DNA from 3 places in the Cupriavidus cauae genome. Region 2 is predicted to be linked to each of the others. Evidence: predicted binding sites of a transcription regulator. Region 2 holds the regulator's gene; each other region holds the start of a gene.

Region 1 (10,485 bases), on a different replicon from region 2:
AGCACGGCCGAATCGATGTCCGACTGCGTCAAGACGCGCTGTTTCGGCTGCAACAGCCAGGCGGAGCCGATGCCGGCGGCGAAGACGAGTGCGATCGCCGCCAAGGCTGTTCCGTAGATCGTCACCCGTTTCATCGCCGCCCCGAGTTCACGCGTCGGAAACTACAGTACCATCGATCTTAACCACGCGCCAAGGAGCAGGGCATGCAGTTTCTCTGGCCTCAAATGCTCTGGCTGCTGCTCGTGCTTCCCGTGCTGGCAGCGGCTTACTTCTACGTGCTCGCCCGGCGCAGGAAGGCGGCTCTGCTCTACGCCAACCTCACCCTGCCGCGCGCGGCGCTCGGTCCCCGGCAATGGCTCCGGCGCCACCTCCCTCCCCTGCTCTTCTGGCTGTCGCTCGGCACCGCGCTGCTCGCCTGCGCGCGGCCCAGTGCGACGATCACGCTGCCGGCCGACACCATCACGCTGGTGCTTGCGATGGACGTCTCGCGCAGCATGGAAGCGACCGATGTCGCCCCGACCCGCCTCGCCGCCGCACAGCAGGCCGCCATGAATCTCGTCATCGGGCTGCCGGCCAAGGTGCGGCTGGGCATCGTGTCGTTCGCCGGGACCGCGTCGGTGGTGCTCAGTCCAACCGACAACCGGCAGGACATGCTCGAGGCGATCGAGCGCTTCCAGCTTCAGCGAGGCACCGCGACGGGCAGTGGCCTGATCGAAGCGCTGGCGGTCCTGTTCCCGAACGATGGCATCGACCTGGAGGCGGTGCTGTTCGGCGACGCTTCGGAGCCGCCGGAGAATCAGGGCAGGCCGCTGGACGAATCGGCCGCGGCCGACGCTCTCCGCCAGAAACGCGCCAGACGCGAGGAACGGCCTGCGGCCGAACCCGGCTCCTATCGGCACGGCGCCGTGATCCTGCTCAGCGACGGCCGCCGCACCACCGGCCCCGACCCCGTCATCGCCGCCCGCATGGCCGCCGAACGGGGCGTGCGCGTCTATACCGTCGGCTTTGGCTCCCGCGACAGCACGACGGCCGGCGGTTCGGGTTCCGTCATGTCTTACTACATGCAGCTCGATGAACCCGCGTTGCGCGCGGTCGCCAAGATCACCGGCGGCGAATATTTCCACGCGGGCTCGGAAGCCGATCTCAGCCAGGTCTATCGCCAGTTGAACACGCGCTTCGCGCTGGAGCGCCGGGAAACCGAGGTCGGGGCGTTGTTCGCGGCGGTGGCGGTGCTGCTGCTGATGGCGGCGAGCGGGCTGTCGATCCTCTGGTTCCGGCGCTGAGGTTTGGCGATGTAGAGGAAACGGTAAGTCGCGGCGCTCCCAGTAGATGAATTGGCAAGAACCGGCGCGCTCAGTAGATGAATTGGTAAAGCGCGACCTCCCGAGTGGATGAATTGGCAAGTTCAGTAGAAGGATTGGTAAGCCGTCATTGGTAAGCCATCGCCGCCTCCCGCTGCGCCCCCGCTAAGCCGCCAACCGATATTCGAAGAACGGCCGCTCCCGGTCGTCCAGGATCGCGTGCAGGGCGGCCAGATTGCCGGGGTCTGGATTGAGCCAGGCGTCCACGTGCTCTGGCTTGATCGGAATGACGCAACGGTCATGGCCGGCCGCGGCGACTTCCGGGGGCGGCTCGTCGGTGATCGCGGCAAACGAATACAGATCCGGCTCGCCGGCCTCGCCTTTGTGATGCGACCAGAGGCAGGCGATCAATAGATCCTGCGGCGGCTCGGGACGGAACTCCAGCACGACGCTCTGCTCCTTTTCGTCCGGGCCGAGCTCGCGGCGCTCCAGCCGGTGCCGGGCCACGTGTTCATGAAAGGCGCGGATCGGCAGGATGCCGTGGCGATAGCCAAACAGCTGGCGCCACGCCGTCTCGAGATTGTCGCGGCGCGCGTTGTAGGTGCCGGGCTTCTTTCTTTCCATGGCGACGTCCCAGCCGGGCAGCCGGCAGCGGTAGCGCATCGGTACGATCACGCGCTGGCCGTCCATCATGATCATCACGGGCGCGTAATAACCCGGGAAGATCATCGCGTCCTCCGGCACCGGCACCGCACGCTGCAGGTCGGCCAGGTTCTGCTGCAGGCGGGCGATCTTGTCGGCGGCGATGCGCTGCTCGTTCTCGGCCTTGCGGGTAAGCCGGCCGGCAAGCGCGCGCTCCGCTTGCGCAAGGCGGGTCTTCTGGCGAAACAGCTCGGCCTCCAGCGCATTGGCCTGTTCGCGGTCGCCCGCGGCGATCAGCGCCGCGAGCTCGCGCTCCTCGTCGGAGCTGGAACCGGCCTGCGCGAAGGCCATGCGCATCGCCTTGGGCACCTTTTGCCATTCCTGGTCCTTGCGCTTCTGCCAGAACAATTCGAAGAACTGGCGAAGGCTCATCACCGCGCCGTATTCGCGCGTGAATTTCCTGAAATCGGCCTTGATCTGCGCGGCGTAGCACATCGGCCTCTCCCCTTGACGGCCACGATGGCGCCATCCTCGCAGGCTTCGGTGGCGGCGGACATCGGTATTGAGCCGGGGCTCCCGCCGCACGAGGTCAAGGCTTGAGGCCGGGCGGCATGGCGCCGGCCAACCTTGCCGCCTTGTCCCGCGGGAAATCGGCCTCGCAAACGCGATAGCGCCTATAATACTGTATATCCATACAGTATCACCACCCGATGGAACTGCTCACCAAGCTGGAAATCCTGGCCGACGCCGCCAAGTACGACGCCTCGTGCGCCAGCAGCGGCGCGCCGAAACGGGATTCGCTCGGCAAAAGGGGACTGGGCGCCAGTACCGGCGCGGGCATCTGCCACAGCTTCACGCCCGACGGGCGCTGCGTCTCGCTGCTGAAGATCCTGCTGACCAACTTCTGCCAGTACGACTGCCAGTACTGCGTCAACCGCCGCTCCAGCAACGTGCCGCGGGCGCGCTTCTCGCCGCGCGAGGTGGTCGACCTGACGCTGGACTTCTACCGGCGCAACTATATCGACGGGCTCTTTCTCAGTTCCGGCATCATCCGCAGCGCCGACTACACCATGGAGCAGCTGGTCCAGGTCGCGCGTTCGCTGCGCGACGAACACCAGTTCCGCGGCTATATCCATCTGAAGACGATTCCGGACGCCGATCCCTGGCTGATCTCGCAGGCCGGGCAGTATGCCGACCGGCTCAGCGTCAATATCGAGCTGCCCACCGACGACGGGCTGCAACGGCTGGCGCCGGAGAAGAACGCGCATACGATCAAGCGTGCCATGGGCTCGATCCGCCTCGCGCAGGAAGAGGCGGAGAGCGACAGGCAGGCGCCGGGCCGCGCGCCGGCCGGGCAAAGCACGCAGATGATCGTGGGCGCGGACGACGCCGACGACCGCACCATCCTGCAGACCGCGCAGACGCTGTACGGCGCGTACAAGCTCAAGCGGGTCTATTACTCGGCGTTCAGCCCGATTCCCGACAGCCCGTCCGGCCTGCCCGCGCAGGCGCCGCCGTTGCTGCGCGAGCATCGGCTGTATCAGGCCGACTTCCTGATGCGCGGCTACGGCTTCCAGGCCGAGGAGCTGTTCCAGGCCGGCGGCGACCTGCCGCTGGACATCGATCCGAAGCTGGCCTGGGCGTTGGCGCATCGCGAGTCGTTTCCGGTCGACCTGAACCGCGCGCCGCAGGCCCTGATCGCCCGGGTGCCCGGCATCGGCATGCGCAACGCGAAGCGGCTGGTGGAGCTGCGCCGTTCGCGCGCGATCCGCTATCAGGACCTGGCGCGGCTGCGCTGCCCGATGGACAAGGTCAAACCCTTCGTCGTGGTGCAGGACTACCGGCCGGCGCTGGCGGATTCACCGTCCGAACAGTTGCGGCGGGCGCTGTCGCCGGCGCCCGTGCAGCTGGCCTTGCTATGAGCGGCGCAGGACCGCGCACGCTGGTGGTCGAGTGCGGCGTTGAGTGCAGCGTCGATGGCGGCGTCGATGGCGGCTACGCAAGCTGGCGCGCGCAGGCCTTGCGGGCGCTGGCGGCGGGCTGGCCGCCGGAGACGGTCACATGGACGGAGCGCGGCTCGGCGGCAAGCGGGGGAACCGAACAGCTGATGCTGCTCGGTCCCGGCGCCGCACCGGTCTCGGGAGACGACGCACCGGTCCCAGGCGACAACGCGCCGGTCTCGGGCGACAACGCACGGGTCGCGGGAGACAACGCGCCGGTCTCGGGAGACGACGCGGTGCCGGCAGCCCGCCCGGACACCACGGGCGCCGCCCCGGACGTGCGCGTGTCCAAGGCATTGGCCGCCCTGCTGCAGGACGCCGCGCGTTACCGTTCGCCGCAACGCTGGGCGTTTCTTTACCGGGTGCTGTGGCGATGGTGCCAAGGCGATCGCGCCGTAGCTTCCGCCGCCGATGAAGACGGCGCGCGGCTGCATGCGATGGCCAAGGCCGTGCGGCGTGCCCACCACGACATGATTGCCTACGTGCGCTTTCATCGGCGCGGCGGCGACGGCATGCCGGAGTACCTGGCCTGGTATGAGCCCGAGCACGACGTGCTGGCCGACGCCGCCGACCACTTCGCGCGCCGCATGGGCGGCGCGTCGTGGTGGATCGGCACGCCGCAAGGCGCGGCGCTGTGGGACGGGCATGCGTTGCAGTTCTCCGGGACACCGGCCGATGCGTTGGCCACCGCCGATATCGCCGCGCTCCGGGCGGGCGCGGCCGCCGACGACATCGAGCCGTTGTGGCTCGCCTATTACCGCAGCATCTTCAATCCGGCCCGCCTGAACGAAGCCGCACTGGAGCAGCACATGCCGGTGCGCTTCTGGAAGGGGCTGCCCGAGGGACGGCTGATTCCGGCGATGATCGCCGACGCCCGCAACGGCGCCCGCCGCGTCGCGCAGGCGGGCGCCGTCGGCACCATGAAGGGCAAGCCGGTTGCGGTCGATGCGCAGGACGCGCAGCCGCTGCGTCCGGCGCCCTCGTCGCTGGATCAATGCCGCCGCTGCGAACTCTGGCGCCATGCTACCCAGGCCGTGCCGGGCCACGGTCCCGAAACGGCCCGCATCATGCTGGTCGGCGAACAGCCCGGCGATCAGGAAGACCTTGCCGGCCGCGCCTTCGTGGGGCCGGCGGGCAAGGTGCTGGACGAGGCGATGCGCCGCGCCGGCGTGCCACCCGACTCGGTATACGTCACCAACGCGGTCAAGCACTTCAAGTGGATCCCGCGCGGCAAGCGGCGCCTGCACAAGACGCCGGGCCAGCGCGAGGTCGAGGCCTGCGCCCATTGGCTCGACGAGGAACGGGCGCGGGTGCGGCCGGCGGTCATCGTCACGTTGGGCGCGACGGCGCTGGCGGCGATCCTGGGCCAGAAAGCCAGCCTGCGGGACTACCTGAACCGGCCGGTGCGGCTCGGCCACGCCTGGGTCGTTGCCACCTGGCACCCGTCCTATGCGTTGCGCGTCGATGACGCCGGCAAGCGCGAGGACATCGTCGCGGCCATCGGCCAGGCCATCGCGCAGGGCCGGGAACTGGCCGCGGCGCCTGCCCCACCTGCCCGGCCTCCCTCGCCTCCCTCGCCTCCCTCGCCTCCCTCGCCTATCCCGCCATCGCCGCCGCCTTCTGCTGCAGAAAGGCAATGAGCGTCGTCACGGCGCGCGTCTGGTAGCGCGCCGGCATATACAGCAGATACATCGTGGTGCGCAGGAAGGCCAGGTCACGCGGCGGCAGCGGCAGGCGAACCAGGGTCCCGGCCGCCAGATCGGACGCCACCATGTACTGCGGCACCAGGCCCACGCCGATGCCTTGAAGGATGGCGTCGCGCAGGAAGAAGAAGTTGGCCGACATCAGCCGCGGGCGGATCTGCGCCCGGCCGGCGGCCGTTCCCGCCAGCCCGGCCAGCTGCAGCCGCTCGCCGGTCAGCTCCGAGGTGATCAGCGGCAGGTCGCGGAACTGCTCCAGCGAACTCGGCATGCCGACCTCGCGGGCCAGTTCCGGCGTGGCGCAGGCAACGTATTCGATGTCCCCGAGGCTGCGCGCCACGGCATTGGTCGGCGTCTCGCCCATCACGCGGATGGAAAAGTCCACCGCGCCCTTGATCAGGTCCTCGATGTCGTTGTCGAAGATCACGTTGAGCGTGATGGCCGGATACATCCGCATGAACTCGATGAACCAGGCCGACATCGTGTGCTGGCCGAAGCCGCTCGGGACGCTCAGGCGCACCGTGCCGCTCAGGCGCTTGCCCAGGTTCTGCACGGACTCGCGCGCCGCCATCAGTTCCTGCCGGATGGCGCGGCCGTGTTCGTAGAGTTGCCGGCCCAGTTCGGTCGGCTCGAGCTGGCGGGTGCTGCGCCGGAGCAGTTCCGCGCCCAATTGCCGCTCGAAATGGTTCAGGCGCTTGCTGACGTTGGCGCGGCTCATGCCCAGCTGCCGGGCCGCCCGGCTCAGGTTGCCGGCGTCGATGATGTCCACCAGCAACGACAGCGCGCTCAAATCCATTGTCAACTCCGAGTTGTCATCTATGTTGATTCCCGGTTGCAATTGTCAAACTTTATCAACATATAGACAATCTGCGCTGACCAAATTAACCGGACCGTTCCCGGCAGGGGACGTTGCTCAATGCATCAGGAAAACAAAGGCGCATCGCTGCCGCTGGCCGGCGTGCGGGTACTGGACCTGTCGCGCGTGCTGGCCGGGCCGATGTGCGCGATGGCACTGGCCGACCTCGGCGCGGACGTCATCAAGGTGGAACACCCGGCCCGCGGCGACGACACCCGCGACTGGGGCCTGCGGATCGGCACGCGCAACACCTCGTACTTCAACAGCGCCAACCGCAACAAGCGCTCGATCACGCTGGACCTGCAAAGCGAGGCGGGTTTGAAATTGGCGCGCGAACTCGCAGCGCGCAGCGACGTGGTGATCCAGAACTTCAAGGTCGGCGGCGCGGAAAAGCTCGGCCTGGGCTACGAGCAGCTGTCCGAGCTCAATCCCGGCCTGGTGTACTGCTCGATATCCGGCTATGCGCGCTTCACGCCCGAGGCCGAGCGGCCCGGTTACGACCTCGTCGTGCAGGGCGAGGCCGGCGTGATGGCCACCAATGGCGAGGCAGGCCAGGGCCCGCTCAAATTCGGCGTGGCGGCGGTCGACATGTTTACCGGCATGTATTCGGCGCAGGCGATCCTCGCCGCGCTGTACGCGCGCCAGTCGACCGGCCGCGGGCGCCACGTGCAGATGGCCCTGTACGACTGCGGCCTGATGATTACCTCCTACTACGGCATGGAAGCACTGCTGCAGGGCGGCGACCCGGCCAAGTTCGGCAATGCGCATCCGTCCATCGTGCCCTACGGCGTGTTCGAGGCCGCCGATGGTCCGCTGGTGATCACCGTCGGCAACAACGGGCAATTCCAGCGATTCTGTCGCGACGTGATCGATCGGCCAGAGTGGGCCGAGGATGCGCGCTTCGCCACCAACACCGCGCGCTCGCAGCATCGCGACACGCTGCTGCCGCAGCTGCGCGAGGCCCTGCGCCGATTCACGCGCGCCGAGCTGCTGCAGCGCCTGACCGCCGCGCAGATTCCCTGCGGCGAGGTGCTCGGCATGTTCGAGGCGCTGCAGTCCGAGCGCACCGCGCAGGCCGGCCTGCTGCATCGCTACGAGGACAGCGAGGCGGGCGCCCAGTCGGTGCTGGCGCCGCCGTACGCCATCGACGGCCAGCGGATGCCGGTGCGCATGCCGCCGCCGCATATGGGCGAGCACACGCAGCAGGTGTTCAAGGAACTGCTGCAGCTGGGCGACGACGAGATCGCCGATCTGCGATCCCGCGGCGTCATCTGAGCATCGAATTTCCCAATTCCCGATTCCCAATTCCCGATTCCCAATTCCCGATTCCCAATTCCCGATTCCCGATTCCCGATTCCCGATTCCCAATCCCAATAGCCGCTCTCAATGGACGGAGACAAGACAATGACCAAGCTGATCCTCAGCCGCCGCCAGATACTGAAGGCCGGTGCCGCCGCATCGATGGCCGCGATGATGCCCGCCGCGCTCGCACGCAGCGGCTGGCCCGACAAGATCATCAAGATGGTGGTGGCCTTCCCCGCCGGCGGCCCGACGGACACCGCCGCGCGCATCGTCGCGCAGAAGCTCTCCGAACGCCTGGGGCAGCAGGTCATCATCGAGAACAAGCCCGGCGCGTCGGGCTCGATCGGCACCGCCAGCTTCATCAAGAGCGCGCCCGACGGCTACAACCTGTCGATGTTCGGCATGCCGGCGCTGCTGGCCCCGCTGATGTACAACAACAGCGCGTATGACGTGAAGAAGGACTTCCAGTCCGTCGCCACCGTCTACGTGCTGCCGATGGCCATCGTCATCAACCCGAACGTGGTGCCGGGCGTGGAAACGCTGGCGGACCTGATCCGCTTCGCCAAGGCCAGCAAGACGCCGCTGAACTACACCAGCTCGGGCACCGGCAGCTTCGGCCATCTGGCGATGGAGCAGCTCAAGGACCTGGGCGGCTTCGACATGATGCACGTGCCCTACCGCGGCAGCGCGCCCGCGGTCGCCGATCTGCTCGGCGGCCAGGTCGGCACCATGTTCGCCGATGTGGTGGCGGCATTGCCGCATATCCGCGCCGGCAAGCTCAAGGCGATCGCGCTGAGCTCGCCCAATGCCAAGGTGCTGCTGCCGGGCGTGAAGACGGTCTCGGAGCAAGGCTTCCGCGGCTTCGACTTCGATTCGTGGGGCGGCCTGATCGCGCCGCTCAATACCCCGCAGCCGATCGTCGACCGCATCGCCAGGGAAACGCGCGACATCCTGTCCAACGACAAGGAACTGCAGCAGAAGCTGGTGACGGCCGGCGCGATCGCCTCGTTCCAGGACGGCAAGCAGATGCAGGCGCGCCTGAACAAGGACTACGACCGCTGGAGCGCCATCGTCAAGGCGAAGGGCATCAGCGCGACGTAATCGCGGTCGCACCGCGGTCTCTCATACCGCGGGCTCATGGCGCAGGCCAATGACGCGGCCTGATGGCGCGGCCTGATGGCGCGCCGTCACCCCGCTGCCCTCTCCTTCACGGCGTCGGCAGCGGAAACGCCAGCTCCAGCACCGTCAGCCCCTGCCGGCTTGACACGGTCGCGCGGCCGTCGTGCAGCCGCATGATGGAATCGACGATGGCCAGGCCCAGGCCCGTCGAGTGCGCCGAGTTGCTGCGCGCGGGATCGCCGCGGTAGAAGCGTCCGAAGATATGCGCCAGCCGCTCGGGCGGGATGCCGGCGCCGCCATTGGCGACGCGAATACGGGTCGCTTCGCGCTCCGCGCTGACGATCACCGAGACCCGGCTGCCCTGCGGCGCATGGCGCAGCGCGTTGTCGAGCAGATTGGTCAGCGCGCGGCGCAGCAGGGTCTGGTCCGCGCGCACCGGCGCATGTCCCTGCAGCGACAGCGAGATCGCGCGCTCCGCCGCCACCGCCTCGAAGTACTCCGCCACCGCTTCCACCTCGGCGCGCGCGTCCAGCGTGCGCGGCGCCAGCGCGACCTGCGCGTGGTCGGCGCGGGCGAGAAACAGCATGTTCTCGATCATGCGGGACAGGCGGTCGTATTCTTCCAGGTTCGATTCCAGCAGGGCCTCGTATTCCGCGACATTGCGCGCCTGGGCCAGCGTGACCTCGGTCTGTCCGATCAGATTGCTCAGCGGCGTGCGGAAGTCGTGCGCCAGGTCGGCGGAGAACTCCGACAGCCGAGAAAAGCTGTCCTGCAGGCGCGCCAGCATGCCGTTGAAGGCGTCGGCCAGCTCCCGCAATTCGCTGGGCGCGGTGCCGGCATCGAGCCTGGTCGCCAGACGGCTGGTCGTGACGGCCGACGCCTCCTCCGCCATCCTGCGCAGGCCGCGCAGCCCACGGCGCGCCAGCAGATAGCCGAGCGCCGCGGCGGCGACGGTCGCGCACAGCGTCGCCCAGAAGACATGGAACTGGTAATCGCGCATCAGCACCGCGCGGTAACCGGCGTCGCGCAGCACGACGATCTCCACGGCCTCGTCGGTGTCGCCGAGCCGGCCCAGCGCGGCGATCGCGCGCGAGGGCACGCCATTGCGCGGATACCAGGTCTGCAGCATCGACGGTTCGGGATGGACGTCGGCGGGCAGCGCTTTCAGCGGCGGCACCGCCTCGTGGCGCGGGTTCAGCGTCACCAGCGGCTCGCCGTGCCGGCTGCGCACCAGCAGGATCAGCCCTTCGTGACCGAGCGCGATATCGGCAAACCGGTGCATGCCCTCGCGCACGGCGGTTTCCGAATCCACCTCGGACAACAGATGCCGGACCAGGACCACCTCGCCGACCAGCTCGGCCTCGTCGCGCTCCTGCAGCTGGGTCGACAGCGCGCACGCGAGATAGGTGCCCATCGCGGCCATGATGGCCGCTGCCACCGCGCCGAAGGCCAGCGCCATGCGGGCCGTCAGCGATTGAGGAAGCAGGCGCGCGGCCAGCGCCTTCGAGATGGCGAGCATGGCCGCTACCGCGCGATATCGTCCAGCACGTAACCCATGCCGCGGC
Region 2 (10,485 bases):
CGGGTTCTGCTGCTGGAAGCGCTTCTTGTTCTTGTTGTCACGTTTGACGAATGCCATGGTTCAATCCTTTACGAATGCTTTACATCCAGTGATGTGAAAGACGAGAGCCTTGCTGTTGCGGTGCCTGCGGGCGAGAAAGCCTTCGCAGTCGAGCACCGTGCCGAGCGGCGTGCGCTCCAGGTGCTGGCCGACCGGACCGACGCCCATCGCGGCGATCGCGAACTCGACCTGCCGCGGCGTCTGCGCCTCGACCACCTCGCCGCCGTATTGCAGAAGGCAATTGACGACGGGGATGCCGGCCGGCGTGTAGCGCAACGCGTCGCGCTCGACGAGGGTGGCGTGCAGCCTCAGCTGGTTCATCGCGCCACCGCCTCTCGCATGCCGCCCCGGTCATGCCGGAGCGAACCGCACACAGCAGACCGCACTCAGGCGGCCTGGCCTTCGCTGGTTTGCTGCGAAGCCTTGCGGGCTTCTTCGCGCTGGACTTCCTTCATCATCGGCGACGGGCCGGTCTCGGCCTTCTTCGTCTGGACGATCAGGTGGCGCAGCACGGCGTCGTTGAACTTGAACGCGTGCTCGAGCTCAGCCAGCGTGTCCTTGCCGCACTCGATGTTCAGGCAAACGTAGTGAGCCTTGGCCAGCTTCTGGATCATGTAGGCCAGTTGACGACGGCCCCAGTCTTCCACGCGGTGCACCTGGCCGTTCTGCGACGTGACCAGCGTCTTGTAACGCTCGATCATGGCCGGCACTTGCTCGCTCTGGTCCGGATGGACGATGAATACGATTTCGTAATGACGCATTGACGCTCCTTTTGGGATAAGCCGCCCGGGCGCCAAGTCCGGTGCAGCAAGGGTTAAATAGCCCGCGAGTATAGCCCGGAACGGCCACGGCGGCAAGCCGCATGAGGTCCCGGCTGGATCTGCGGCGCTCTGGCTTGCGCCGCCTACATCAGATCTGCGCGAAGAACTGCTGCAAACGCACCGGATCGCCGGCCAGCGCGGGATCGGCGCCAAGCGCCAGCAGCAGCGCGACCCGGGCCTTGTACGGATTCAGATCGCCGGCCGATACGAAGGCGCCCGCCGACGGATTGGGCTGCGCCGGGGCGATCACATTACCGGCACCGGTGCGCGTGCTGCGCACCACCGCGACACCGGCGCGCGCCGCGTCGACAAGCGCCGCCACCAGCGTCTCGTGGATCGATCCATTGCCGGCCGCCGCGACCACCAGGCCCCGCACTCCGCTGCCGACCAGCGCATCGACCACCACGCGGCCCGGTTGCGCATAGCTGGCGACGATCTCGACCGCGGGCCAGTTCTGCGGCAGCGGCAGGGCCTGCCGGGGCAGACGCAGCGGCGCACGCGTGAAGCGCACCAGCGCGTCCTGCACCAGCCCGATCGGCCCGGTGCCCGGAGAGGCGAACGCGTCGACGGCCGAGGTGTGCGCCTTGACCGCGTCGCGTCCTGCGTGAATCTCCTGATTGATGACCACCAGCACGCCCTTGTCCGCCGCGTCAGGATGCGCCGCGACGCGTACGGCATCGAGCAGGTTCAGGGGGCCATCGGCCGACAGCGAGGTCGCCGGCCGCATCGCCGCGGTCAGCACCACCGGCACGCTGGCCACGCCGGCAAGATGCAGCAGCATCGCCGTTTCTTCGAGCGAATCGGTGCCGTGCGTGATCACGATGCCGGCCACGTCGTCCTGCGTGGACCAGTGGTGGACCCGCGCCGCCAGCCGCGCCCACAGGCCGAACGACATGTCCTTGCTGTCGATCTGCGCGACCTGCTCCGCCTCGATCCGCGCGACGTCCTTCAGCGCCGGGACAGCCTCGAGCAGTGCCGACACCGGCACGGTCGCCGCCTGATAACGCGCGCTGCTGGCGGCGCTGGACGAGGAACCGGCGATGGTGCCGCCAGTGGCAAGAACGATCACGCGAGGCAAGGTCATGGGCACGAGATATCCGTAAACAGGCGGCGATTGTACCCGCCGCGACGGCCCGCTCCCCTACGGTCTTGCCCTGCCCCGCAGCCCGACCGTCCGGCCTCGAAAGTGGACGAGGATGCAAATTCCTCTTGCACTTCGATCGATACTGTATAAAATCACAGCACACTGTTCAAACGTACAGTGTTGCACATGGCGGCCACCGACGGCCTGCACGCTTCGCAGCGCGCGCCACCGGCCGGACCGCCACCGGATACAACAACACGGACAAGCCATGGCGACTCTGACACCCCGGCAGCAGCAGATCTTCGACCTGATCCGCAACACCATCCGGCAGACCGGCATTCCGCCGACCCGCGCCGAGATCGCTGCGGAATTCGGCTTTTCGTCGCCGAACTCGGCCGAAGAACATCTGCGCGCGCTGGCTCGCAAGGGCGTGATCGAGCTGACGCCCGGCGCCTCGCGCGGCATCCGGCTCAAGGTCAATCGCAGCGACTCCGAAATGCCGGACCAGTTCTCGCTGCCGATGGCCGGCGTGATGCAGCTGACGCTGCCACTGGTCGGCCGTGTCGCCGCCGGCAGCCCGATCCTGGCGGCCGAGCATATCGACCGCCAATACCAGGTCGACGCCTCGGTCTTCGACGAACGCCCCGACTACCTGCTGCGCGTACGCGGCATGAGCATGCGCGACGCCGGCATCTTCGATGGCGACCTGCTCGCGGTCAAACGCGCGCAGGATGCCGCCAACGGCAAGATCGTGGTGGCACGCATCGGCGAGGACGTGACCGTCAAACGGCTCAAGCATCGCGGCGACGCGATCGAGCTGATCGCCGAGAACCCGGACTTCGCCAACATCATCGTGCGGCCCGGACGCGAGGAATTCTCGCTTGAAGGCATCGCCGTCGGACTGATCCGCCAGTCCGGCTTCTAGCCCAACGAAGCAATCCGGCAGGCGCCGCCGCCTTGGCGCCAACCTCAGTCATGCAGCCACACGAGCCGCAGGGCCCCGTGTTGCCGCAAGACTTCCGCTGACGCCTTACCGAAGAGGACCACCATGCTGCAAGCCGACCGCTCCCTGACCCGTTACCCCGTCAAGCCCACGCCGTTCCGCCAGTCCAAAGGTGTCCGCATCTACCAGGGCGCGCAGCGCCGCACCATGGTCGGCAGCATGGCGGCGATCTGCCGGATGCTCGAACTCGATCAGCCGGGGGTGAAGTTGAATGCGTGAGGTTGATCGCGTGAGGTTGATCGCGTGCGGTCTAGCGCGGGAGGTCTGGCGCGTGAATTCGAACGTGCGAGGCAAGCCGCGTTCGTGCGATCGCAGCGACAAGATCGACTGCGTTGAGCGCCTGCGCGCGCGTCCGCGCGAGACGCGGGATATGGCCGCCCGATCGAAAGCGACGGCTCTCGCGCATCGCAACAAACCCTTACAACTCGGACCGTGAATTCGTTAACGCATGGCCTAGCCTGTTCCCATGCTTTTCGAAGGAGACGGCCATGCCTTCGTCAGACGACACCGTCAAGCTGCTTCGCCCCGGTCGCCGCACCATGAACTGGCACGACGTGGCACTGATCGCAGCGGGTTGGATCGCCTTGTGCATGGGTATTGGGTGGACGATCACCAAGGCCGCTGCAAGGCTGGTTTGAGGACCGACTTGAGGCGCTGGCCCGCCCGATGATGCTCGCCACAAAGCAAAACAGCCGCTCGATGAGCGGCTGTTTGCATGGGATCTTGGGGTGGCTGATGGGACTCGAACCCACGACGACAGGAATCACAATCCTGGACTCTACCAACTGAGCTACAGCCACCGTAGCGCCGTCGTCAGTACTGCTCGACGGAAACCAAGATTATACAAACTTCGTTTGGCGATGGCTAGTACTACGCACAAAAATTTTCGTGCGTAGTCGAACGGCGCATCAGGACCAGCGGGCTTCGAGGCGGATCGCCTCGCGGATCGCCTCGATCGTTTCTTCCTCGGACTGATACGTACCAGGCAGTCTTCGGCTCCTGCCGTTCAGCACATCGGTCTGCAGTGCCGCGGCCGCGGCCGCATCCGTGCCGCGATGCCAGCAGTAGCGGGCGGTCCAGGTACCGTTCTGCAACCGCTCGACCACCCAGACGACGCGGAAGCCTTCGAACGCGACACCAAACAAGCCGTCTTCTTCCATTCCACCCTCCGAGGCCAGACCTTCTTGTCGTTTTTGGCTACATCTTGCCATCACCCGGTTGGGGGGTCACCTCTTTGCAGCAGGCAAACGAGAATGATTCGCGGGGACGTTGCTCGACGGCATCACGCCGGCAGCGGCAAGGCGGGAGGGAAACGGGGCGGACGGCGGAGGAAGGGAAAGCAGAAGGCGGAAGCGGCGGGGAAATGCGGTGCAAAAAAAAGTCCGCACACGGCGGACTCTTAAACTCTTGCGATCTCAATGCCCTGAAGGCAATTGCAATGTAACTGTCATCGCCGCCAAGCACTATTCGGGTAAACGAAAGGACCGGCGACCGACCCCGGACACGCCCGGCTCCAGGACAAAAAAAGCCCGCACTAGGCGGGCTCCAAAATCAGTTGAAGAAAGCCCTGTATTCGAGGGCACAGACAGTTTAAGAAAATCGGAATCGGCTTGGCTATCTAGGGGAATCCCTTTCCTGGTGCCTGCCATCGCCTGCACTGGCGTGGAAAGTGGCTGCAACGCGGCGGCACGGCGGGTGCGGGACCATGCCCGATTCGAAATTAGAATCTGCACTCCAATCGGCGGCGGCCATCTACCGCCGCTCGACCGCCGAGCGCCGACCGCTCGGCTGCCGATCACCTGTCACCGGTACCTGTCACCGGCTCCTTGTGACCGGCGGCCCCTTATCATCGACTACCGGTCAGCGACTGCCTGTCAGCAACGGCCCCTCACCGACTGCCAACTCCGAACTCCAACTCCCGACTCGGACTCCCGACTCGGACTCCCGGCCGCCAATCATGCCGCCTGCAGCGGCCGCTCCGCATGCAGATGGCTACGCGCCTCCTCGAACAGCGCATCGACACCGTCCCGCGTACGGATTGCATTCATCCGGCGCGCGTCGGACAGCACACGCCGCCAGCCCCGCCCGCCGGGCACGCCGCGATACAGGCCGAGCATATGCCGCGTCGCCGCGCCCATATAACCGCCCCGCTCCACCAGATCGCCGATATAACGCTGCATCGCCAGTTCGGCGTCGAGACGTGAAGGCGACGGCGCGGTATCGCCGTAGTAGCGGCGATCCACCTCCGCCAGCAGGAACGGCTGGTGATAGGCCTCCCGACCGATCATCACGCCGTCGACATGCTGCAGGTGAGCGTCGATCTCGTCGTAGCGCGTGATGCCGCCATTGATCAGGATTTCGAGCTGGGGGAATTCCCGCTTCAGCTGGTAGGCCACCTCATAGCGCAGCGGCGGAATCTCGCGGTTCTCCTTCGGGCTCAGCCCTTTCAGGATCGCGTTGCGCGCATGGACGATAAAGGTCTGGCAACCCGCCTCCGCGATCGTGCCGACGAAATCGCGGACAAAATCGTAATGCTCGATCGTGTCGATGCCGATCCGGTGCTTGACGGTGACCGGCACCGACACCGCGTCGCGCATCGCGCGCACGCAGTCCGCCACCAGTTGCGGCTCGGCCATCAGGCAGGCGCCGAACGCCCCGCGCTGGACCCGCTCGGACGGGCAACCGCAATTCAGGTTGATCTCGGCAAAGCCCCAGCGCTCGCCCAGGCGGGCCGAGGCCGCCAGATCGGCCGGCTCGCTGCCGCCCAGTTGCAGGGCGACCGGCTGCTCGGCCGCATCGAAGTCCAGATGGCGCGCGACTTCGCCATGCAGCAGCGCACCGGTCGTCACCATCTCGGTGTACAACCAGGTGTGGCGGCTCAGGTGGCGATGAAAGGTGCGGCAGTGGCGGTCAGTCCAGTCCATCATGGGCGCCACCGAAATGCGCCGCGGATTGACTTTCTGCGGACCTGCCGAAGCCGGCGCCGCGCTGGCGGCTAGCGATTCGGACATGACTTGGGTCGTCTATCCCGCCCTTCGACGGGAACGAGGAAAACCCGGAAGTTTACCACCCGGAGGCGCATCGCATCGCCCTCCGTCTTCACGCGGCAATGGGCGTCGGACGGGCCGCCCGGGGACAGCGCCGCCGCGCCGCCGGCGGGAGGCAAGTCGGCGCAGTGACACAAGCTGCTCCGCCCCTCAGCCCCCTCAGCCCCCTCAGCGGCTCAGCGACTCAGCGACTCAACGGCTCAGCGGCTCAGCGGCTCAGCGGCTCAGCGCGCTCAGTCGTTCAGGCGCTGCTGCCGCGGCTGCAGTTCCAGCCCCAGCTTGACGAACAGGTCGAAGGCATCGGCCAGCAGGTGCTGCTGGCGTGGCAGCAGGCTCGAATACGGCATGTCGTAGATCGACTGGTGCGCTCCGCGGTTGCCCTTGAGCCCGCGGTCGCGGGCGATGTCGGACAGCAGCGCCGCGAAGCCGGACAGGTCTTCGGCGTCGATGGCGTGGTTCAGCACGGTGGCCAGCAACTGCGGCGAGGCAGTGGCCCAGCACCCGACCAGTTCGGCGTTGGCCGCACCTTCCGGGAAGTCGGAGGAATTGTCGCTTGCATCCATATCAGCATTGTCGGCGCGGTTTTCGCCATCTTTAGACCTCCCCTACGAGAGAGGGGGCCGAGGCGGCGGCCGCGCCGTCACGGTCAGCTTGCGGCGTTGCGCTCCACCCAGGCCGCAAAGGTCGTCAGGAATTTGCCCAGAAAGGCACGTGTCGATTCGTTGCCGATATTGCCCTGCGCATCGAACAGCTTGTCGACACCACCGATATAGGCCTCCGGCATCTGGAGCACCGGCACATTGAGAAACACCAGCGACTGGCGCAGATGGTGGTTGGCGCCAAACCCGCCGATGGCGCCCGGCGAGGCGCTGATTACCGCCCCGGGCTTGCGATCCCAGGCGCTCTGCCCATAGGGACGCGACCCCACGTCGATGGCATTCTTCAGCGGCGCGGGCACCGAGCGGTTGTACTCGGGGGTCACGAACAGCACCGCGTCGGCGCGGCGGATCCGGTCGCGGAAAGCGGTCCAGGCTGCCGGCGGGTTGTCATCGTCGTCCTGGTTGTAGAGCGGCAGCTGACCGATCTCGACGATGTCGAGCTTGAGTTCGGCCGGGGCCAACTGCGCCAGCGCCAATGCCAGCTTGCGATTGAAGGAATCCTTGCGGAGACTGCCCACCAGTACCGCGACGTCGCGTGGAGTGCTCATCGTGCTTCCTTTTCTGAGAGAGACGGGGAAAGGAAAGACTGCCGAAAAACGGCGGGACCGGCCATCTCCGGCCGGCGCCCAGACCACACTCTAACCCGATGTGGCGTCGGCCGTGCGCGCGCCTGCCCCGAGGGCATCGGCGCGCACGGAGCCCGCACCGGCGCGCGCGTCCGCTCAGGCCTGCAATCCGGCCAGCGGATGCGCCTCGGCGCGCCACGGACTGTCGAAGAAGGCGAGCACCTTGTTGCGCTCGACCTCGTCGAGCCGGGCCGGCCGCCACTTCGGCGCGTGGTCCTTGTCGATCGCCAGCGCACGGATGCCCTCGACGCCGTCGCCGTAGCGGAACACGTCATGCATCATGTCGAGCTCCATGCGCAGCTCGTCCTCGAGCGCCATGGTCCGCGCGCGGCGGATCTGCTCCAGCGTCACGCACAGCATCAGCGGGGAGCGGGTACGCAAGGCGGCGGCCGTCTGAGCGGACCAGTCGTCGCTGGCATCGCTGACGATGGCAACGATCTGCTGGACCGTGGCGGCGCCGAAGGCCCCGTCGATTGCCTCGCGCTGGCGCGCCAGCATGCTCGCGGCCGGATCGCAGGCGGCGCGATGCCCGGCGCTGCAGGCATCGATCGCGGCCAGCACTTCGTCGCCACTGGCAAAGTTGCCGGCGCGCAGCGACGCCACCAGCTCGGCCAGCGCGTTGCTCGGCACGAAGGCGTCGGCCAGGCCGGCGTACAGCGCGTCGGCCGCGTGAATCACGTTGCCGGTCAGGCCCAGGTACTCGCCCAGGCGGCCCGGGGTGCGGGCCAGGAACCAGCCGCCGCCCACGTCCGGAAACAGCCCGATATTGGTCTCGGGCATCGCCATCTTGGTGCGCTCGGTGACCAGGCGCCGCCGCGCGCCCTGCGAGATGCCCATGCCGCCGCCCATCACCACGCCGTCCATCAGCGCGATATAGGGCTTCGGATAGCGGTGGATCTTGTGATTGAGCGCGTATTCCTCGACAAAGAACTGGTCCAGCGTCGGATCGCCGGCGAGCGCGGCCTGATGGAAGAAACGGATGTCGCCGCCCGCGCAGAAGGCCTTGCCGCCCGCACCGGCGACCACCACGGCGACGACGCCGGGATCGGCCGCCCACTGGTCCAGCGCCTGCGTCAAGGCGCGCACCATGTCGAGCGACAGGGCATTGAGGGCCTGGGGCCGGGTCAGCGTCAGATAGCCGACACCGCCGACGACTTCGGTTGCAACAAACTCGGTCATGTCTCCTGTTCCTGTGGTGACGAAATGCAGGCCGCCACTGTACACCAGCCATGCCGGCCCGCAGTCCGTAACGCCGGGAGGATACCGAGGTATGCCAGGGGACCCCGGGGATGTCTGGGGATGCCGGCCAATTCAGGCAAGACGGAAACGCGCCATCAGGCCGGTCAGCCGCTGCGCCTGGTCCTCCAGCGAGGTCGCCGCGGCGGCCGCCTCTTCGACCAGCGCGGCATTCTGCTGGGTCATGCCGTCCATCTGCGTGACCGCCTGATTCACCTGCTCGATGCCCTGCGACTGCTCCATCGAGGCGGCGCTGATGCCGCCGACGATCGCGCTGACGCGGCGCACCGCGCCGACGATGTCCTCCATCGCGCGGCCGGCATCGGCGACGATATCGCTGCCGGCGCGAACATTGCGCACCGATTCGTCGATCAGCCCGCGGATTTCCTTCGACGCGGTCGCACAACGCTGCGCCAGATCGCGCACGTCGCCCGCCACCACCGCGAAGCCGCGGCCATGCTCGCCGGCACGCGCGGCCTCGACCGCGGCGTTCAGCGCGAGGATGTTGGTCTGGAAGGCGATCTTCTCGATCACGTCGATGATGTCGACGATCCGGTTGGCGCTGGCGTCGATTGCCCGCATGGTGTCGACCACGCGCGTCACCGCTTCCCCGCCCCGCTCCGCCAGCCCGCTGGCGTCGCCCGCCAGCGCATTCGCTTCGCGGGCATTGTCCGCGGTCTGCCGTACCGTGCCGGTCAGTTGCTCCATGCTCGAGGCGGTCTGCTCGAGCGAGGCCGCCTGCTCTTCGGTGCGCTGGGACAGATCGGCGTTGCCCAGCGCGATCTGCCGGCTCGCCGCGGCGATGGCGTCGGCGCCGGTACGCACCTCGCCGACCATGCCCGCCAGACTCGCTTCCATCCGGGCCAGCATGGCGAGCATGCGGCCGGTCTCGTTGCGGCCGACCTCGTTGCGGCTCACCTCTTGTGCGATGCCGGCCCCGCTATCCGCAGCACGATGACCCTGCTGCCCGGGCGTATCGAGTGCGCGCGCCGCGCTCAAATCCCCGCGCGCGATCCGCTCGAAACGCGCGATCGCGGTCTCGAGCGGGCCGACGATCGAGCCGCGCAGCCGCCACGCAAAGATGGTGCTGAACGCCAGGCCCAGCGCCAGCAGCACCAGCGACCACGCGCGCAGCTTCGCATAGCGATGTTGCGACTCCTGATAGACGGACTCGGCCGCTGCCGTCTGCAGCTTGTTCAGCTCGGCATTGGCCGACGTGAAGGCGATATCGAGCTTCGGAATGGTCTCGAGCACCAGCGCCATCACGCGCTCGCGATCGCCCGCCTTCAGCGCGGCGATCATCGGCTCGACCCCTTGCTTGTGCAGCGCCTCGCGGCGCGCCGACACCAGCTCGGCAGCGCGGTCTTCCTCCGTGCCGCGCGGCAGTGCCAGATAGGCCTTCCACGCCGTCTCCGAGGCCCGCGCGAATCCGGCCGCGGTATCGGCACGCGCCAGCGCATCGGCTGGATCGGTGGCGAACGTCGCCTGGTCGAGCAGCACGCGCACCAGCAACTGGTTTGCGCGCGCCTCGGACAGATGCATCGCGGCGGCCAGCTGATGCTGATGGATCTGGCGCGTCGCGTCGTTGCTGCGCGACATGCCGAGCCAGCCAAAGGCGCCGACGATCATCAGGATCAAATTGGTAACGACAATGAGGCTCCACAATCTGGCGCCAATGGTGGTGTTGCGAAACATTCCAGCTCCCCGTTCTTATCGTGCGATCACGGCATGTTTGCCGCCCCGCTATCAACGGCGCGCCGGCGCGTTCCTTGACGGCATGGAAAGGAAAGACTGTGTATCCGGCGGATGCACGAATCGGATCGCCCATCGCGCATTGCCCATCACGCATTGCCCATCGCGGCCGGCTTATCGAAGCGGACGATGGGCCGTAGAATCGCCGGATTCCATCGTCGGAGAGCCACCATGACCGTCAAGCGAGTCGTCGCAAACATCGCCGCCCCGAACATCGA
Region 3 (10,485 bases), on a different replicon from region 2:
ATAGATGCCGCTGAGCGCGCGATGCCGCCGCACATGGTTGCCGAGCAGGCCGCACAGATAGGTGCCGGCGATATTGGCCAGCGCGATGATCGCCAGCGCGATCACGGCGTCGCGCGCGGGCAGCCCGCGGTCGAGCAGATAGGCGGGCAGGTGCGAGGCGATGAAGGCGAGCTGGAAGCCGCAGGCCAGAAAGCCGATATTCAGCAGCCAGAAGCCGCGATGGCCGCAGGCCTGGCGGATCGCGGCGCGCATCGATTGCTGGTTGTCGTTCGCGCCGGCCGCTGCTGCGGTGGGGGCGGTGGCCGATGTGGCCGATGTGGTCGGTGCGGCCGGTGCGGTGGCCGGTGCGTCGACTGCCCGAGCGCCCCGCTCGCGCAGCGGCCACACCAGCGGCAGGGCCACCAGCACGCACGCGGCCATCGCCCACAGCGCGGCGCTCCAGCCGATCCGCTCGACGCCGGCCTGCACCGCCGGCACCAGCAGGAACTGGCCGAGGCCGCCGAACGAGCCCGCCACGCCCAGCGCCCAGCCGCGCCGCTCGGCGCTGACCAGCCGGCTCAGCGCGGCGAACACCACGCCGAAGGTCGTGCCCGACAGCGCCAGGCCCAGGCAGATGCCGGCGCTCCAGACAAAGGCGGCGGTGGTCGTGGCCTGCGTCATCGTGTAGAGCCCGAGCGCATACAGCAGCAGGCCGGCCAGCATCACGCGCGCCGAGCCGAAGCGGTCGGCGATCATGCCGGCGAAGGGCTGCGCCAGCCCCCATACCAGGTTCTGCACCGCCATCGCGAAGCCGAATGCCTCACGCGTCCAGCCACGCTCCATCGTGATCGGCAGCAGGAACAGCCCCTGCACATGGCGCATGCCGAGCGCGAGGCCGAGGATCAGGCCGCCGGCCACGACCAGTACCAGGGGATCGGTGGCGGACAGCCGGGGAGCGGGGGAGGCGGAACCGAGCGGAGAGCGGAGGCGGGAGCGGGACATGGTCGTGACGGCCTTCGAATGAGCGGTTAGCATGCGGTGGAATCACCGGATTCCATTAAGCCGGCTGCATGCGGGCAGCTCAATTGATTTCTTCGTCCGCTCGCATGCGCTCCACGAATGTGAAAACCGCCATGCAAACCCTCGTCAGCCTGCCGTCGCTCGATCTGCTCAAGGGCTTTGTCGCCGTCGGCCGGCGCATGAGCATCACGCTCGCCGCCGAAGACCTGTGCCTGACCCAGTCCGCGGTCAGCCGGCAGATCAGCGCGCTGGAGGCGCAGCTCGGCGTCCAGCTGCTGGTGCGCCGGCATCGCGCGATCGCGCTGACCGGCGCCGGCGAGCGGCTGTTCCGCAGCGCCAATGCCGCGGTCCAGCAGATCCAGGACGTGGTCGGCGAACTGCGCGTGCAGGCCGCGCAGCGGCCCGTCACGCTGACCGCCAGCGTCGGTGTCACCGGACTATGGCTGCTGCGCCGGCTGGGGCGTTTGCAGCAGGCGCATCCCGAGCTTGAGTTGCGGCTGTCGGCGAGCAACCGGGTGGCGGACCTGCGCGCCGAGCAGATCGACCTGGCGATCCGCTACTGCGCCGCCGACCATGCGCCGCCGGGCGCGATCGCGCTGTTCGGCGAGACCATCGTGCCGGTGGCCCATCCCGCGCTGGGCGTCGCGGCGATCGACAGCGTGCGGGCGCTGCATGGCCTGAATCTGCTCGAGCTGGACGACGACACCAATCCGCGGCTGCGCTGGCGCCACTGGCTGGAGGAGCGCGGCTGGCAAGGGGCGAAGCCGCGCGCGATGACGCAGTTCAACCAATACGATCAGGTCATCCATGCCGCGCTGGCGGGGCAGGGCGTTGCGCTGGGACGGCTGGAGCTGATCCGCGACCTGCTCGACGACAGGCAGCTTGGCGTGGTGGCCGCGCCGCCGCCAGCCGCGGGCGACAGCTTCGGCTACTGGCTGATCCAGGCGGACGAGCGGCCGCGTCCCGATGTGCTGAAGGTGGTGGCGTGGATTCGGGCCGAGGCGGCGGGGCATCGGATCGGCGGCTGATTTTCCCGAGTCCGGCAGTGGGTCTCTCTTGATGATGGTCAAAATACTGTATAAACATACAGTATCCGAAAGCTGAGTTTCTTTGCGCTTTGAAGTGCACTGAAGGCTCCTTGAAGCGCAGAGAAAGCGCTTTGAAATGCATAAAAAGCGCATCGAGAGACGTTGAAAACACAATGATTGCGTCATCACCTGCCGTCACGTTACCGCCTGCCGCTGCCGTCACGTCGCCTCCTTCCCTCCCGGAACCCCCGCTGGATCGCCAGCGCGCGCTGGCCGAGCTGGAACGGCGCCATCCCGACCTGTGGCGGGCCGGCCAGCTTGGCCGTGCCGCGTCGCTGCCGGTATGGCCGACCGGCTACGACACGCTGTCGGCGCAGCTGCCGGGCGGCGGCTGGCCGGTCGGCGCGGTGACCGAGCTGCTGGTGCCGGACAGCGGCGTCGGCGAAGTCCGCCTGTTGCGGCCGGCCTTGCAATCGCTGGCCGAGGCCGGGCGCCGGCTGGTATGGGTCGGCGCGCCACATGCCCTCAATGCGCCGGCGCTGGCCGCCTGGGGATTGCCGGCACGGCAGGTGTATTGGATCCGTGCGGGCGAGGGGCAGGAGGGTGCCGAGGGCGCGGCTCGCCAGGCCGCCTCCAGGGGCAGGCGCCTGGGGCGCCAGGCCGGCCAGGCCGCTCGGCAAGCCGTTCAGCAGGCCACCAGGCAGGCCGATCTGCTGTGGGCCGCCGAGCAGGTACTGCGCAGCCAGGCCTTCGGCGGCGTGCTGGTGTGGCTGCCTTCGGCCCGTCCCGAGGCGGTGCGGCGCCTGCAGGTGCTGGCCCAGGCCAGCGAGGCGGTGGTCTGGGTCTGCCGTCCGGCCGCGGCCTTGCGCGAATCGTCGCCGGCGGTGCTGCGGCTGCTGCTGTCGCCGCTGCCCGGCAATGCGCTGTCGATCGTCTTCCACAAGCGGCGCGGGCCGGTGCGCGATACCCCGCTGATCCTGCCGCTCGGCGCGATGCCGGCGGTGCCGGCCGGGCGTTCGGCGCTGTCGGCATCGGTATTGGAATCGACATCCGGATCGACATCCGAGTCGATGTCCGAGTCGAGGTCCGAGTCGAGGTCCGGATCCGCTCATGAATCCGCCAACGAGTCTCCCCACGAGTCCCCTCACGAGTCCGACCATGCCGTTCTGGATCGCGGTGCATCTGCCGCGCCTGCCGCTGGACGCGCTGCACCCCAGCTGGCCTGAGGCCGCGGGCACCGCCGGCATCGCCGGCACGCTCAGCCATGCGGTGCCGACGGTCGTGCTGGAGCAGGAACGGGTGGTGCTGGCCAACCGGCCGGCGATGGCGCTGGGCGTGTCCGCCGGCATGCGGCGCGGCGGCGTGCAGGCGCTATCGGCCGAGGTGGTGCATCTGGAGCGCGACCCGGCCGCCGAAGCGCAACTGCTGACCGCCGCCGCGCTGGCCCTGCTGCGCTTCACGCCGCAGGTCACGATGGACGAGGCACTCGGCCCCCCCACCGTCGCGCTTGACGTGACCGCCAGCCTGCGCCTGTTCGGCGGCCATCGCGCGCTGTGCCGCGCGGTGCGCGCCTGCATCCGCAGCCTCGGCACCTTCGCGCAGATCGGCTGCGGCACCACCGCCCATGGTGCCGCCTGGCTGGCCGCGATGCCGCTGCGGCTCGGGCGCCGCGGCCAGGTGCTGCGCCCCGCGCGGCGCGCGGTGCGCAGCGAGCGGATGGCGCGGCTGCTGGACCGGCTGCCGGTCGAGATGCTGGCGAGCCTGGCCGATCCGCGCTGGCTCGATGGCATCGGCTGCCGCACCGTCGGCGAGGTCCGCTGGCTGCCGCGCGCGGGCCTGCAGCGCCGGCTCGGCACGGAGCTGCTGGCGCGGCTGGACCAGGCCTATGGCGAGACGCCGGCGCGCCTGGGCTGGTTCACCGCGCCGCCGACCTTCGCCGAACGGATGGAGTTGCCGGGACGGACCGAATCGGCCGCCGGCGTGCTGGCCGGCGCCCAGCGCCTGCTGCAGGCGGTGGCCGGCTGGCTGACGGCGCATCAGGCCGGCGTCACGCGCTTCGTGCTGCGGCTCGAACACGAACGCCAGCGGCGCGACGCCGCCATCGCCGCCACGCCGGTGACGGTCAGCCTGGCCCAGCCCAGCCGCGATCCGGTGCATCTGTCCCGGCTGCTGCAGGAAAAGCTCGACCGGCTGCAGTTCGAGGCGCCGGTGGTCGGCCTGATGCTCAAGGTCGACACCGTGGCCGAATGCCTGCCGCAGAGCGACACGCTGTTTCCCGAGCCGGGCGGCGGGCAGGCCGAACTCGGCCGCGTGCTCGATACCCTGGTGGCGCGGCTGGGCCGCGAGAACGTGTTGCAACCGCATCCGCTGGCGGACCATCGGCCCGAATGCGCCAACCGCTGGCGGCCCGTCGACGAAGCCGGCACGGGCCGCGCCAACGCGTCGCCGCGCGGTTCGGCGCCGCGCATTTCGTCGCCGGGAGTTTCATCGCCGGGGGTTTCATCGCGGGGAGTTTCGACGCCGGGAGCTTCGACGCCGCGAGGGGCGGCGCCCCGCGTTTCGACGCCGGCTCCGGCCGATCCCGCCTTGCCCGACCGTCCGCTGTGGCTGCTGGAGCCGCCGCTGCGCCTGCCGGTGCGCCGGCATCGCCCCTGCCACGGCAGCCCGCTGACGCTGCTGTCCCGGCCCGAACGCATCGAGTCAGGCTGGTGGGACGGCGCCCTCGCCACGCGCGACTACTTCATCGCCGAACGAGGCGACGGCCTGCGCTGCTGGATCTACCGCGAACGCCCCGGACGCGAGGGGGAGGAGGAAGGGGAGTACCGGTGGTTTTTGCATGGGTTGTTTGGGTAAGGACAGCGCATATGCCGAAAACGATAGCTCCGCTCGCCATCTGTTGGACGCCGGCGAGAGAGAAATAGCCTCCTTCGGGGGGCCATCGTTTTTTCTGTGGCTGGGGCAACGGGACGGACGACGACAAGGCACGCAGGCTCGCACCGCAATTCATCTTGCCTTCACGCTTGCCGATACTGTATAAACATACAGTATCGACCCCAGGCATTCCCCTCGCAGTGCTGTGTCCCAAGCTCCACCCCAGTCCCCGTTTTCCGCGTCTTCGTTGCCGCCATCGCTTGCCTCGCTGCTGCTTGGCAGCCTGCCGGACTACGCGGAGCTGCACTGCATTTCCAACTTCACCTTCCTGACCGGCGCCTCCCATCCGGAGGAACTGATCGAACGGGCGCTGGCGCTCGGGTATCGCGGGCTGGCGTTGACCGACGAGGCGTCGGTGGCCGGCACGGCGCGGGCGCATCACGCGCTGAAGACCCTGCGCGAGCGGACTCGCGAGGCGGTGGAGCGCAGTGCGGCGCGGCTGGCGAGGATGGCGGCGGGCGGCGCTGCCGATGACACGGACGACGATGACGAGGACGACGATGACGACAACGAAATGTGGCTCGCGGCGCCATCGTCAGGCCCGGGGGCAGCCGCTGCCGTGGCCGATTCGCCGGCAGGCGGGGCGGTCCAGCCGGAGTTCCTGCGCCGGCATGCGCGCCTGCTGGCCCGGGCCGAGGCGGCCGAAGCCTTCCGGCTGCTGATCGGCAGCCGCATGACGCTGCAGGCGGGCGAGGGCGGCCTGGGTTTGCGGCAGCGGGGTGACCCGTCCGAAGTCCCATCCGAAGTCCCATCCGAAGTCCCGTCCGGTATCCGGCTGATCCTGCTGGCGCAGGACCGCGAAGGGTTCGGCAATCTGTGCGAGCTGATCACGCTCGGACGCCGGCGGGCCGACAAGGGCAGCTACCAGCTGTACCAGCACGACATCAGCGATCCCGCTCCGGAGGAAGCGCATCTGCGCGGCATGCCGCATTGCCTGGCGCTGCTGCTGCCGGACTACTGCGCCGACCCGGAGACGCTGCGCGCCCAGGCGCAATGGTGCCGCGCGATCTTCGGCGAGCGCGTCTGGATCGCGCTGGAACTGCTGCAGGAACATGCCGACGCGCTGCATCGCGAGCGGCTCGAAGCGGTGGCCGCCGACACCGGCGTGCCGCTGGTGGCCGCCGGCGCGGTGCAGATGCATGTGCGCTCGCGCAAGCCGTTGGCCGATGTGCTGACCGCGATCCGGCTGGGCCAGCCGCTGGGCGCCTGCGGCATGGCGCTGGCGCCCAATGCCGAGCGCCATCTGCGCATGCGGCAGCGGCTGTCGCGGCTCTATCCGCGCGAGGCGCTGGCGCAGACGATCAAGATCGCCCAGGCCTGCGACTTCTCGCTCGATACGCTGCGCTACGAATATCCCGAGGAACTGGTGCCGAAGGGCCATACGCCGAGTTCGTACCTGCGCCAGGAGACGATGGCCGGCGCCGCGCAGCGCTATCCCGACGGCGTCCCCGCCACGGTGCGGCAGCGGCTGGAGGACGAGTTCGCGCTGATCGAGGAAAAGGGCTACGAGCATTTCTTCCTGACGGTCTACGACATCGTCCGCTTTGCCCGCGGCAAAGGCATCCTGTGCCAGGGCCGCGGCTCGGCTGCGAACTCGGTGGTCTGCTACTGCCTGTACATCACCGAGGTCAGCCCCGAGCAGACCAATCTGCTGTTCGGCCGCTTCATTTCGCGCGAGCGGGACGAGCCGCCCGATATCGACGTCGACTTCGAGCACCAGCGGCGCGAGGAGGTGATCCAGTACATCTACCAACGATACGGCCGCCATCGCGCCGCGCTGGCGGCGACGCTGATCACCTATCGCGCCCGCAGCGCGCTGCGCGACGTCGGCCGCGCGCTCGGCATCGACCCCGGCGTGGTCGAGCAGGTGGTCAAGGGGCAGGCGTGGTGGGAGAGCGGACACAGCTTCGTCGAACGCATTTCGCGCTACGGGCTCGACCCCGATTCGCCGGCGGTGCGCCAGTGGGCCAGCCTGGTGATGCAGCTGCGCGGCTTTCCGCGCCATCTGTCGCAGCACGTCGGCGGCTTCGTGATCGCGCGCGACAAGCTGTCGCGGCTGGTGCCGATCGAGAACGCGGCGATGGAGAACCGCAGCGTGATCCAGTGGGACAAGGACGATCTCGAATCGCTGGGCCTGCTCAAGGTCGATGTGCTGGCCCTGGGCATGCTGACCGCGATCCGCCGCGCGCTGGCGATGATCCCGAATCCCGCGCATCCGGAGCTGCCCTGCCGCATGGAAGACATCCCGCAGGACGACAAGGACACCTACGAGATGCTGTGCAAGGCCGACACCATCGGCGTGTTCCAGGTCGAGTCGCGCGCGCAGCAGTCGATGCTGCCGCGGCTGCAGCCGCGCAAATACTACGACCTGGTGGTCGAGGTCGCGATCGTGCGGCCGGGGCCGATCCAGGGCGGCATGATCCATCCCTATCTGAAGCGGCGCGAGATGGTCCGCCGCACCGGCAAGCTGCCGACCTATCACAACGAGGTGATCCGCCGCGTGCTGGGCCGCACGCTGGGCGTGCCGATCTTCCAGGAGCAGGTGATGCAGCTGGCCATCGACGCTGCCGGCTTCACGCCGGGCCAGGCCGACCAGTTGCGCCGCTCGATGGCCGCGTGGCGGCGCAAGGGCGATCTGAAGCGCCACCAGGACGCGCTGATCAAGGCGCTGACCCGCAACGGCTATCCGGAGGCGTTCGCGCAGGCGATCTGCAAGCAGATCGAGGGCTTCGGCGAGTACGGCTTCCCGGAAAGCCATGCCGCCAGTTTCGCCAAGCTGGTCTATGTCAGCGCCTGGATCAAGCACCATCATCCCGCGGCCTTCCTTTGCGCCCTGCTGAACAGCCAGCCGATGGGTTTCTATTCGCCGTCGCAACTGGTGCAGGACGCGCGCCGCCATCGAGTCAGGTCGCTGCCGCCCGACGTGACGGTCAGCGGCTGGGAAAGCGTGCTGGAGAACGATGCGGTGCGGCTCGGCCTGAACCGGGTCAAGGGCATGCGCGAGGCCGCCGCGCTGCGGATCGAACAGGCCCGGCTGGAGCGGCCCTTCGCCAGCGTCGAGGACCTGGTGCTGCGCGCCGGCCTCGATCGGCACGATATCGACGTGCTGGCCGCGGCCGATGCGCTGCGCTCGCTGGCCGGCCATCGCCGCCAGGCCCGCTGGCAGGCCCGCGCCGCGGCGGTGCAGGCCGCGCATCGCGATCTGCTGCACAGCGCGCCGCCGGCCGAGGGTGCGCTGGCGCTGCCGGCGCCGAAGCTGGGGCAGGAACTGGTGGACGACTACGCCAGCCTGGGGCTGTCGCTGAAGGCCCATCCGCTGACGCTGCTGCGCCGGCGGCTGGCGGGGATGGGCTATGCCACCGCGCGCGACCTGGCCGGGCTACCCAATGGCCGGCGGGTGCGCGCCTGCGGCATCGTCACCGTGCGCCAGCGGCCCGGCACCGCCAGCGGCACGATCTTCTCGTCGATCGAGGACGAGACGGGCTCGATCAACGTGATCCTGTGGCCCGACCTGGTCGACCGCCAGCGCAAGGAGGTGCTGGGCGCGGCCTTGCTCGGCGTGGTCGGTACCTGGCAGCGGCAGGGCGAGGTCCGGCATCTGATCGCGCAGGAACTGGTCGACTTGAGTCCGCTGCTGGGCCGGCTGGTGGCGGGCAGCCGGGATTTTCACTGAATCACCAAAGCCACCGAACCCGCGCCTTCGCGGGGACGAAGCGGATCAGGCGCGGATCATGCGCGCATCATGCGATATCGGCCACCATGCTGTCGTCCCCGCGAACGGCGACCCGGTGTCTTCAAACATCTCCACGCGACCCCGCGAAAGCCGGTCCCAGTGGCCGCAACCGCAATCCCGCCGGCAGCTTCTTCCACGGCAGGTCGGCCGGATCGGCCAGCAGCGGACCCGGCGCCTTGGCCACCAGCACCGCCTCGGCGATCGGCTGGAAGTCGGCGCGGAAATGCACCGAGCTCTTGTTGACCAGGATCTTCATCCGCTCGGGCTCGACGCCGGCCATCCGGTACAGATTGCGATCGAGCATCTGGGCCTTGCCGGCGCTGACCACCACCTGCACGCCGCCGATCGTCAGCCGCGCCGCCGGGCCGACGTCGACGTCCATGCCCTTCATCATCGGACCGTCGAAGCGGCAGCGGCCGTCGGACAGCTGCGCGACGCGGAAGGTGGCCTCGAACGGCGCGTCGCCCGGTACGCCGGACTGGCCGCCGAGCGCAATCGTGATGTCGCTGCCGACGCCGGCGGCATGCGCGGCGCGCACGGCCTCGGGATCGACGATCAGCCCGATCGCGGCATCGGTGGCGCCGGCGCGCACCAGCGCGCGCAGCATGCCGGTCGTGTTCGAGTCGCCGCCGGCGCCGGGGTTGTCCTGCGTGTCGGCGATCACCACCGGGCGGCTCGCCGCTTGCGACAGCCGCATCGCTTCCTGCACCGCCTCGTCCGGCGTCAGGAAGGGCACCGCCCACTGCGCCTCGCGCGCGACCACGGCGTCGGTCAGCGCGGCGACCGCCTGCTCGATGCGCGCCGCGTCGTCGCCATAGCCCCACACCACGCCGCCGCACTCGGCGAAGTCCGCCGCCGGAAAGCCCGGCGTGAACGACAGCGACACCACGCCGTCCAGTTCGCGTTCGAGCTCGTCGAGCAACGCGTAGATGCCGCGCGCCGGTTCGAGGAAGGTGCACTGGCCGTTGATCGGAATCAGGAAGGGCAGGCGCCGCGCGGCACGATGCAGCGGGCGGCTGTTGCCCGCGGCGAGCAAGCGTTGCAGCAATTGCGCCGCGCGCGCGCCGGTGTCCGCCATGTCGACGTGCGGATAGGTGCGGTAGGCAACCAGCGCGTAGGCGTTGTCCAGCATGCGCTGCGTGACGTTGGCATGCAGGTCGAGGCTGGCGACGATCGGCACGCCGGCGCCCACCACGGCCCGCAGCCGCGCCAGCAACTCGCCTTCGCCGTCGTCGTGCGCGTCGGTGACCATCGCGCCATGCAGGTCCAGATAGATCGCATCGGGCCGCTGCGCGCGCGCGGCGTCGACGATCTCGCCGGCGATGCGTTCGAACGCGTCGGTGGCCACATGCGCCGAAGGGCTGGCGCCGGCCCAGATCACCGGCAGCAGTTCTGCTTCACCGCGCGTCAGCTCACCGATCGCGCGCAGGAAGCCGCCCGCCGGGATGTTGACGTCGCGCAGCGCAAGCACGTCGGCGCCGCGCACCATCGCGGGAAAGCCTTCGCCGCGGACGAAGTTGTCGTAGTGAGCCTTCGAAGGCGCGAAGGTATTGGTCTCGTGCTGGAAACCGGCGAGAAGGATGCGCATGGATCGGTAGTCGGTCAAATCGAAACGTGGAAACGGAGCGGGGAGCAAGCAAGGCCACCGTACGCATCAGCGCGCCGCGGAGCGCATCAGCACATCGCGGCACGCATCAGCGCACCACAGCGGCCGTCAGCGCACCGCAGCGGCCGTCAGCGCACCGCAGCGGGCATCAGCGCACCGCAGCGAGCATCAGCGGACTGCGGCGGCCG

Evidence for each region. Region 2 encodes LexA, which represses DNA repair genes until DNA is damaged. Its sites were predicted from a motif close to ACTGTATNNNNATACAGT; they were not measured.
Region 1: the regulator LexA is predicted to act here: its motif matches at 2,625-2,642, upstream of KZ686_RS24175 (putative DNA modification/repair radical SAM protein).
Region 3: the regulator LexA is predicted to act here: its motif matches at 5,056-5,073, upstream of KZ686_RS17245 (error-prone DNA polymerase).

What each region holds. Positions count from the first base shown of each region.
Region 1 is NZ_CP080294.1:1,990,705-2,001,189, reverse strand. It holds gene KZ686_RS24190 (S1C family serine protease) at 1-134, opposite strand, end outside; gene KZ686_RS24185 (VWA domain-containing protein) at 204-1,283, shown strand; gene KZ686_RS24180 (SOS response-associated peptidase family protein) at 1,467-2,438, opposite strand; gene KZ686_RS24175 (putative DNA modification/repair radical SAM protein) at 2,654-3,865, shown strand; gene KZ686_RS24170 (UdgX family uracil-DNA binding protein) at 3,862-5,583, shown strand; gene KZ686_RS24165 (LysR family transcriptional regulator) at 5,540-6,439, opposite strand; gene KZ686_RS24160 (CaiB/BaiF CoA transferase family protein) at 6,560-7,774, shown strand; gene KZ686_RS24155 (tripartite tricarboxylate transporter substrate binding protein) at 7,904-8,902, shown strand; gene KZ686_RS24150 (heavy metal sensor histidine kinase) at 9,009-10,439, opposite strand; gene KZ686_RS24145 (heavy metal response regulator transcription factor) at 10,445-10,485, opposite strand, start outside.
Region 2 is NZ_CP080293.1:2,852,776-2,863,260, forward strand. It holds gene rpsR (30S ribosomal protein S18) at 1-57, opposite strand, end outside; gene priB (primosomal replication protein N) at 61-360, opposite strand; gene rpsF (30S ribosomal protein S6) at 426-800, opposite strand; gene KZ686_RS12775 (asparaginase) at 949-1,944, opposite strand; gene lexA (transcriptional repressor LexA) at 2,213-2,869, shown strand; gene KZ686_RS12785 (hypothetical protein) at 2,993-3,166, shown strand; gene KZ686_RS12790 (hypothetical protein) at 3,436-3,585, shown strand; tRNA gene KZ686_RS12795 (tRNA-His) at 3,672-3,747, opposite strand; gene KZ686_RS12800 (hypothetical protein) at 3,856-4,107, opposite strand; gene dusA (tRNA dihydrouridine(20/20a) synthase DusA) at 4,903-5,958, opposite strand; gene KZ686_RS12810 (hypothetical protein) at 6,228-6,557, opposite strand; gene KZ686_RS12815 (NADPH-dependent FMN reductase) at 6,641-7,201, opposite strand; gene KZ686_RS12820 (enoyl-CoA hydratase/isomerase family protein) at 7,376-8,458, opposite strand; gene KZ686_RS12825 (methyl-accepting chemotaxis protein) at 8,591-10,210, opposite strand; gene KZ686_RS12830 (VOC family protein) at 10,439-10,485, shown strand, end outside.
Region 3 is NZ_CP080294.1:373,849-384,333, reverse strand. It holds gene KZ686_RS17265 (MFS transporter) at 1-981, opposite strand, end outside; gene KZ686_RS17260 (LysR substrate-binding domain-containing protein) at 1,113-2,027, shown strand; gene KZ686_RS17255 (damage-inducible protein) at 2,201-3,253, shown strand; gene KZ686_RS17250 (Y-family DNA polymerase) at 3,186-4,880, shown strand; gene KZ686_RS17245 (error-prone DNA polymerase) at 5,200-8,631, shown strand; gene KZ686_RS17240 (M81 family metallopeptidase) at 8,753-10,279, opposite strand.